Regions from separate parts of the Vibrio lentus genome, predicted to be linked through region 1. Evidence: riboswitches for the same ligand, from Rfam matches in the RefSeq annotation. Region 1 holds a riboswitch; the other holds the start of a gene.
What was found. A riboswitch is a leader RNA that binds a small molecule or an ion and turns the genes downstream of it on or off. The one in region 1 is predicted to bind lysine.
Positions count from the first base shown of each region.

Region 2: linked by a shared signal. The riboswitch ahead of QWZ07_RS11125 (Na+/H+ antiporter NhaC family protein) and the one ahead of lysC (lysine-sensitive aspartokinase 3) in region 1 are both predicted to bind lysine.

Region 1 is NZ_JAUFQE010000002.1:3,362,662-3,367,091, reverse strand. Features, by position in the region: gene QWZ07_RS23915 (PglL family O-oligosaccharyltransferase) at 1-583, shown strand, start outside; gene QWZ07_RS23910 (pyridoxal-phosphate-dependent aminotransferase family protein) at 688-1,827, opposite strand; lysine riboswitch at 2,004-2,181, shown strand; gene lysC (lysine-sensitive aspartokinase 3) at 2,291-3,658, shown strand; gene metH (methionine synthase) at 3,763-4,430, opposite strand, start outside.
Region 2 is NZ_JAUFQE010000002.1:598,999-603,428, reverse strand. Features, by position in the region: gene hisG (ATP phosphoribosyltransferase) at 1-606, opposite strand, end outside; His leader region at 660-795, opposite strand; gene QWZ07_RS11125 (Na+/H+ antiporter NhaC family protein) at 986-2,578, opposite strand; lysine riboswitch at 2,691-2,868, opposite strand; gene QWZ07_RS11120 (H-NS family histone-like protein) at 3,233-3,643, shown strand; gene QWZ07_RS11115 (inosine/guanosine kinase) at 3,816-4,430, opposite strand, start outside.

The sequences.
Region 1 (4,430 bases):
ACCGATACTCTTACATTCTCAGCTTGAGTATCCTTTTTACCACTCGGCGATTCACTGGATAACCTTTATCATTTTGATTTACTGGGTCGATCAACGGACTTCTCGCCACTATCAGCAGCCGTTTAGTATCGTCAGTAAAACCCTATTTAGAGTGTCGAGCTTAGTCGTTCCTATCTTGGTGAGTTTTTACATGCTGAGTGCCTTACATACCAATTATGTACTCACTAAATTTGAACTGTCTAAGCCGAAAAACCCGGACATTCTTAAGCAGGTAACGAACCCCGTAGTATGGAAAGATCGCTATGATTGGGACGTGTACAGTACCTATCTAAATATCGGTCTCTACAAAGCCGATCCTAGCCTGATCCAGCCTTATATAGATTGGTCGCTAGAGATCATAAAGAGTAAACCAAGACCTGCTTTCTACAGTAACCTGATTCTCGCGTATCAAGGATTGGGCGATCACAGTAAAGCAGAACAAATTCGTAGTGAAGCGAGCTTCTTGTTCCCAAATCGAGACTTTTCAAAGGTTCAGTATAAGAAGATATCAGAAGCAGAAAACAACATTTCTTCAGCTAAATGATGCCAAGGAATCTAGAATCATTTTGCTGTAATGACGTTTAGCCTAGACACAAAAAAGCGCACGATCTCTCGTGCGCTTTTCTTTTGAACTTCAGTTTATAGCTACTATTTTAGAACGTCTTGTAACGCTTTTAAGCACAAAGCGACATTCTCTTTTCGAGCGCCATAACCCATTAAACCAATACGCCAAGCCTTCCCAGCTAAAGAGCCAAGGCCTGCACCGATTTCAAGATTATATTCTTCTAACAGCTGCGTTCTTATTTTGGCTTCATCAATCCCTTCAGGGAAGTAAAGCGCATTCAATTGAGGTAGGCGACTCTCTTCATCAACCACAAATTTTAATCCTAAAGCTTCTACGCCAGCTTTGAGTTCTTGGTGCATCGCATAGTGACGTGACCAAGCATTGTCTAGGCCTTCATTTTTCAATAGAACCAACGACTCATGCAGAGCATAGAGGCTATTGACGGGTGCAGTATGGTGGTAACTACGCTTACCTTCTCCACTCCAGTAACTCAGTACTAAGCTTTGATCTAGGAACCAGCTTTGTACCGGAGTTTGGCGAGCCTTCATCTTCTCAACCGCACGTTGAGAGAAAGTCACTGGAGACAGTCCAGGAACGCAAGATAGACACTTTTGACTTCCTGAATAAACCGCATCGAGTTGCCATTCATCAACCAACAATGGTACACCACCTAATGATGTCACCGCATCCACAATCGACAACGCATCAAATTGAAGAGCGACTGCGGAAATCGCTTGAGCATCCGATAACGCGCCAGTAGACGTTTCTGCATGCACAAATGCGACAGCAACAGCATCAGGGTTTTCTGCCAATGCCTTTTCTACCTTTTCCACAGAGACTGGTTTGCCCCACTCGTCATCAACAAGGATCGCTTCACCACCACAACGCACAACATTCTCTCGCATACGTTCACCGAAAACACCGTTGCGACAAACAATCACCTTCTCGCCAGGCTCAATCAAGTTAACAAAACACGTTTCCATACCCGCACTGCCTGGAGCAGAAACGGCAATCGTAAACTCATTCTCTGTTTGGAATGCATACTTAAGAAGTTGTTTCAATTCATCCATCATCGCGATAAACAACGGATCGAGGTGACCAATGGTTGGGCGGCTCAAGGCCTGTAGAACTTGAGGCGAAATGTCTGAGGGCCCCGGTCCCATTAACGTTCGGTGCGGCGGATAAAAGCTATCAATAGCAGTAGTGAGTGTTAAATTAGACATGTACATCCCTTACGTTAATGTTGTGAACAATCCACCCTAAAGCAAATTGATTACCTCAGCAATTAGCCATAAGTATTGAGGTCACACCAGTGTCACATAATTGTTAAAATTATTTTTTAAATATCTCCAGTTACGGATTGACATTGTTACCGCAAACACGTTCAATGAAATGGCTATCTAGCAGAAGAGGAGCACTGCCCAGGCAGATGTTTTGTGGAACCGCATTTCCAATACAAAACATTAAGGGGGAGCAGTGCCGAGATAATAAAAGGATGCAGGACCTTTATTATCGGTTGGGCGGGCTGAATCCCGGCAACTGTCGCCATTTCTATATGGTGAGGAGCTTCTGAGGTTACTATTCTAATAATTCCTCTCTTTTTGCTCTAAATACTCTCTTCGAAAAACATCGGACGTTGGATTACCCAATCGTAATTTTATTTTAGGAAGTCGTGGGAGATATATCGTGAGTGCATCTAATGTAGCTGGTTCTTTTAATGTCGCTAAGTTTGGTGGAACAAGTGTTGCCAACTTTGAAGCAATGAGCCGTTGTGCTGCCATTATTGAAAATAACTCGAATACGAAACTGGTCGTGAGCAGCGCATGCTCAGGCGTTACTAACCTACTTGTTGAACTCGCGAATGGTGTGCAAGATAAAACTCGTCGCCAAGAACTAGTCACACAGTTAACCGATATTCATAATACGATTCTTGCTCAGTTAGCCGATCCTATCATTATCGAGAAAGAGGTTCATAGCATTCTCGATGATATTGCGAGTGCAGCCGAAGCAGCATCATTCCAAGTAAGCACAAAGCTGACTGACCACCTTGTCGCATGTGGCGAACTGATGTCGACACATATCCTCGCTCAAATCATTCGCGAACGTGGTACACCAGCGGTTCGTTTTGACATCAGAGAAGTGATGCGTACCAATGATGATTTCGGTAAAGCAGAACCACAGCTGGAAGATATTGCAGCCCTTGCACAGCAGAAACTGATTCCACTTTGCGAAGAACAAGTTGTCGTTACCCAAGGTTTTATCGGTGCCGATAGCGAAGGTAACACCACAACGTTAGGTCGTGGCGGCAGTGATTATTCAGCTGCACTGATTGCGGAGTCGGTACAAGCGATTGGCTTAGAAATTTGGACTGATGTTCCGGGGATCTACACTACCGATCCACGCATCGCACCGAAAGCTTCTCCAATCCCAGAAATCAGCTTCAGCGAAGCCTCTGAGATGGCAAACTTTGGCGCGAAGATATTACACCCTTCAACTCTGGTTCCTGCCCTACGCCATCAAATCCCGGTTTTTGTCGGCTCATCAAAAGCGCCAGAGCTTGGTGGAACGTGGATTCGTCAACAAGTTGAAAGCTCCCCTCTATTTCGAGCGCTTGCCCTACGCTGCAACCAAACCATGGTTACGCTACGTAGCGCTAATATGTTCCATGCTTATGGCTTCCTAGCAAAAGTGTTCGAGATCTTGGCTAAACATAAGATCTCTGTCGATCTTATCACTACCTCAGAGATCAGTGTCTCACTGACTCTCGATCAAACCGATACCTCTGGTGGTGCTCCTGAGTTACCTGAAGCCGCTCGCTTTGAGCTTGAAGAACTATGTTCCGTGGATATTGAACACGACCTATGCCTTGTTGCTCTTATTGGTAACAACATGAGCGAAAGCAAAGGCTATGCAAAGCAGGTATTCGGCACTCTAGAAGATTTCAACCTACGTATGATTTGTTACGGAGCAAGCCCACACAACCTATGCTTCTTGCTAGATGAATCTGTGTCTAAGTTGGCGATTCAAAAACTTCATCAAGAGTTATTTGAATAGATAGTCCGTTTATCATCGACAGATAAATAACTAAATTACAGACACAAAAAGGGTTGCTATTAAGCAACCCTTTCTCTTTTTTACTTTACGAATCAAAGCTCGTACTAGTTAATGTTTGGACCTAACCACTTCTCAGCTTCCAGCATGTCCCAACCTTTACGGTCGGCATAGCTGTCCACTTGATCCTGTTGAATCTGTGCAATCGCAAAGTATCGGGCATCAGGATGTGAAAAATACATACCAGACACTGAAGCACCTGGCCACATTGCGTAACTCGTCGTTAGTGACATGTCGATTGCTTTTTCAACGTCCATCAACTCCCACAACGTGCCTTTTTCTGTATGTTCTGGGCAAGCAGGATAACCCGGAGCTGGACGAATACCTTGGTACTTCTCTCGAATCAAATCGTCGTTAGACAAATCCTCATCCGGCGAGTAGCCCCAAATGTCCTTTCTCACTTCTTTATGCAAGTATTCAGCGAACGCTTCAGCCAATCGGTCAGCAACCGCCTGAATCATAATCGCGTTGTAGTCATCACCGTTGGCTTTGTATTCATCAGCAAGCTCTCGCTCACCGATACCACCAGTCACCGCAAAGCCACCAATCCAGTCCGATTTGCCGCTATCTTTAGGTGCAATGTAATCAGACAAACAGTAGTTAAAACCTTTTGGCTTCTCGGTTTGTTGACGAAGGTTGTGCAAAACCTTTAACACTTCAGTACGAGATTCATCGGTATATACCTCGATATCATCGCCAACACTGTTCGCTGGGA
Region 2 (4,430 bases), 2.8 Mb from region 1:
GTCGAACTCACCAACACGTTGAATCAGTGTTGCTTTAGATTGGAAGATAGCTTCTGCTTCTTTTAGGCCGTTTGCTTCCAGCGTCGCACCTGTAGAAACCAAATCGGCGATAGCGTCTGCTAGGCCTGCGCGAGGAGCCACTTCAACCGAGCCTGTTAGCATACAAGTGCTGAATTCAACACCCTGCTCGTCCATGTAGGCTTTTAGTAGTTGTGGGTAAGTGGTCGCAATACGTTTGCCCGCTAGATCTTGTGGGCCGTTGTATTCTTCGTCTTTGTTGATAGCGATAGAAAGGCGGCAACCACCGAAGTCTAAACGACGCAGTGTGCGGAACTCTGAAGGCTCTTTAAGAGCAACACGGTCTAGGCGAACCTCTTCTAGTTCATTTTCACCGATAAAACCAAGGTCAACGACACCATCCATGATAAGGCCTGGGATGTCATCATCACGAACCAGTAACAAGTCGATTGGCATATTTAGTGAATGAACAACTAGGCGCTCACCCATGATGTTAAATTTAACACCACATTTTTTAAGTAGATCTTGGCACTCTTTACTTAAGCGACCTTTCTTTTGAATTGCGATTCTTAGGCGTTGTGTCTGCATTGCTGTATCCCTGTGCAAATATTTGAATTTATTGATTATTTAAAAGCGCTAAAACTAAAAAACCCCCGGAAGACTTTGTCGTCCCGAGGGTTTAAATCTAAATTCTTTGACTTAACCTCCGGGAGAATTCTTGCTCCCGGGTATACGTAAATCTCCCCGAAAGACTAGATAGGGTGATGATGGTGATGAATGTTCATTACTAGTTTACGCATACTTATCAGCTCTTAGGTTGTTTGCTGTCTTGTCTCCACACTAACTAAGGTCACATCCTTTTTCAACCATTTATTCGAACTTTTTTCACGAAATTTAAAATTAAATTAACAGGCACAAAAAAGGGAGGCCAATGCCTCCCTGATACTTTACTGATTAACTTTCACTTTTAGCTTTTGCACGTCGCCATTTTGCAACGAGAGAAGTAAGCCAATGCAAAACATACTGCAACGAACGTTAGAGACGCAGCACTAAACGCGATGCCAATTGAAGACGTCATACCTAGTGTGATGAAACCAATACACGATACAAACGCTACAGACAGCGCATAAGGAAGCTGAGTCGATACGTGGTCAATGTGGTTACAACGAGCACCGGTAGAAGACAGAATCGTTGTGTCAGAGATTGGAGAACAGTGGTCACCGAATACTGAACCAGCCAGAACCGCACTTAGCATAGGTAGAATCAGCGCGATGTCAGAAGCTGCAGCCATGTCACCTGCGATAGGAAGCATGATACCGAACGTACCCCAAGATGTACCTGTCGAGAATGCCATTAGGCCAGCAAGAAGGAACAAAATAACCGGTAGCCAGTGGTAATCAATGTTGCCAGTCGCTAGAGATGATAGGTACGAACCTGTTTTCATGTCGCCGATAACAGAACCGATAGTCCATGCAAACACAAGGATAAGGATAGCGCCAAACATTGAGCTCGCACCGATCCACATTGTTCTTGCGATATCAGACATTGGTAGCTTTTGCTTGAATACTGTCGCTAACGCAACAAGCAGACCTAACACGCCACCGTAAACAAGAGACTTGCCTACATCTGTGTTTTCGAACGCGCCAAGCAGGTTGAAAGCTTGACCGTCAGCAGCCAACGCTTGGCCACCCGTGTAAAGCATGGCAGCAACTGTTGCTACGATTAGCGATACGATTGGCATAACGAGATCAGAAACAGAACCGTTCTCGCTCTCTTCAATATCTAGCTCTTCGTTCAGGTCATGAGCTTGCTTTTGATCGTTGTCACCATCAAAGCCACGGCCTTGTGATGCTTCAATCTCATGCTCGCGCATTTTACCAACGTCTAGACCAAACCACGCTACCGCAAATACCATAAGTAGTGCGAATACAGCGTAAAAGTTCATTGGGATAAGACGAACGTAAGCACCCAGTGCAGAATACTCTGTCACACCGTGTGTTACTAAGATGCCACCAATAATAGTAATGATGTAAGCACCCCAGCTAGAAGCAGGCATGATCACACACATAGGAGCAGCAGTAGAATCTAGGATATAAGCTAGCTTAGCGCGAGATACATAGAAACGGTCTGTTACAGGACGAGAGATAGCACCTACCGCTAAGCTGTTGAAGTAATCATCAACAAAGATGAATACGCCTAAGAAGGCAGCAAGTAGTTTTGAACCACGTTTGCTCTTCACACGAGACTGTGCCCATTCAGCGAATGCGCGAGTACCGCCAGAAAGTGTTAATAGAGCGGTCATCATTCCAAGGATAAGTAGGAATGCGATAATGCTCATGTTCCAAGTGTTGATACCACCATCTTCGATGAAAACACCAGATGCTTTAGTAAACACGTAGCTAGCTGCGTTACCAACTGAATAATCAGCAAGTAGAATCGCACCCATGACGATACCGACACCCAAAGAAACCAATACACGGCGGGTAACAATAGCAAGAGTCAATGCAACCAAAGGAGGAAGCAGCGATAAAGGCGATGTTGCAAAATCTATTAAATTCATGATCTTCAAAAACCAGTTTTTTATTTGGCTAGAGATCTACTGCAGACAAACTTGATACGACTTATCAAGCTCATGTTGAACTAAGCGAAAGGGAAGTGAACACTTCACCCAACCCTACAGTAGCGCTCCATAGTTTAAAATTAAGACTATGGCAGTGTTGTACCTATTGAGCACAACCCCAGCAAATTGCTTAGATATACAATTTACTTCGGCAATTAGACCTTTCATTCCCGTTCATTGGCATCACCCCAACGAAAACTACTTTTTATAATTGCACCTCTACGTGCGATAACATTATTAACCGTGTAAACCAGAGTTTAACAACAAATTAACCAAAGCATCGCATCAGGTAGCCGCAATTGTACTCATCAAGAGCAACAATGCAACATATCATTCCGAGAAAAATAGGGTTTTGTTAATGAACTAATCAATACAAAAATAGTCTACAGAAAGCAATTACTCCACCAGTCACATATCGATTTTTAAGAAAATCTTAATAATTATTATAAATTCATCAAAAGTGAGTCGTTTCTTTTTCAACTATTCATCTCACTTTTATATTTAAATAACCAATACAAGAAATACTATTTGTTTTATTCCTAGGCTCTGTTTATTATTAGGAAGATTATTTAGTTTACCTTGATGGAAAATATCATGTCTGAATTAACAAAAACTTTATTGAATATCCGTAGCCTTCGCGCATTCTCACGTGAATTAACTCTTGAGCAACTTGAAGAAGCACTAGACAAGCTAACTATTGTTGTACAAGAGCGTCAAGAGTCTGAAGCTGAAGAACAAGCTGCTAAAGCAGAGCAAGAAGCTAAGCTTTCTGCTATTGCTGAACAAATTGCAAAAGACGGCATCGATGTTGCTGATCTTATTGCTGCGCTTTCTGGTGAAGCAAAAACAAAAACAGCAAAAGCTAAACGTGCTCCTCGTCCAGCTAAATACAAATATGTAGATGGCAATGGCGATGAGAAAACTTGGACAGGTCAAGGTCGTACGCCTTCAGCTATCCAAGAACAACTAGATGCTGGTAAATCTCTAGAAGAGTTTGCTATCTAAACATTTAGTTTACTTAGTGGGTAATCAATTACACGCTAAGCAATAGAATTAATATTAAGGTCGACTAAAGTATTATTTACGGCTTCAATATGTTCAGAAACAAAAAAGGCTCCTTTCGGAGCCTTTTTTATATTTCGCTATTAGAAATATAAATGAGAACGATAAAAATATCTTATCTTTCCCAGTATGCTTCTTCTAGGCTATCTTCTCTTTCAGGAAGGCCGCGAGACAAGCGTGGTGAGTGCTGAACCAACACTTCATAACTTGCACGGTTTGAATATTTGCAAACTTGTGAAAAAGATGAATACGTTAAAAATGCATGTTGATGCTTGCTAGAGTTCGGCACATTTTCTTTATGATATTTATTTGCAGCCATATCATGCAATAAAGCCGACAACGCCGCATCCCCTGCACCATTGGTATTTTTGATCTTTTCTGGACCACCCATGTAAGGGGCAATATGCGAATAGATCTTCGTTGGGTTGTCACATAAGTCTTTATGCGCAGGACGGCTAAATTCATAGCGGTTAAATTCAGCAATTGAGCCTGGTAGCAACGGTAATGACGTTTCACGCTTCACAGCGTCTTCAGTGTAACCCGCCATAAACAAGCCAACAGGGCCTGCCGTACATAGAACCAAGTCTACCCAATCGAGTGCTTTGTCCGAAGCAGCAAGAGGATCGCTTTCACCTGTTAAGGCTTCAGCTTCGTCTTCATTCATTGCAACAACGGTTACGTGCTGTTCCAGGAAATCTTTCCAGAACTCTGGGTCATCTTGAATAACGAA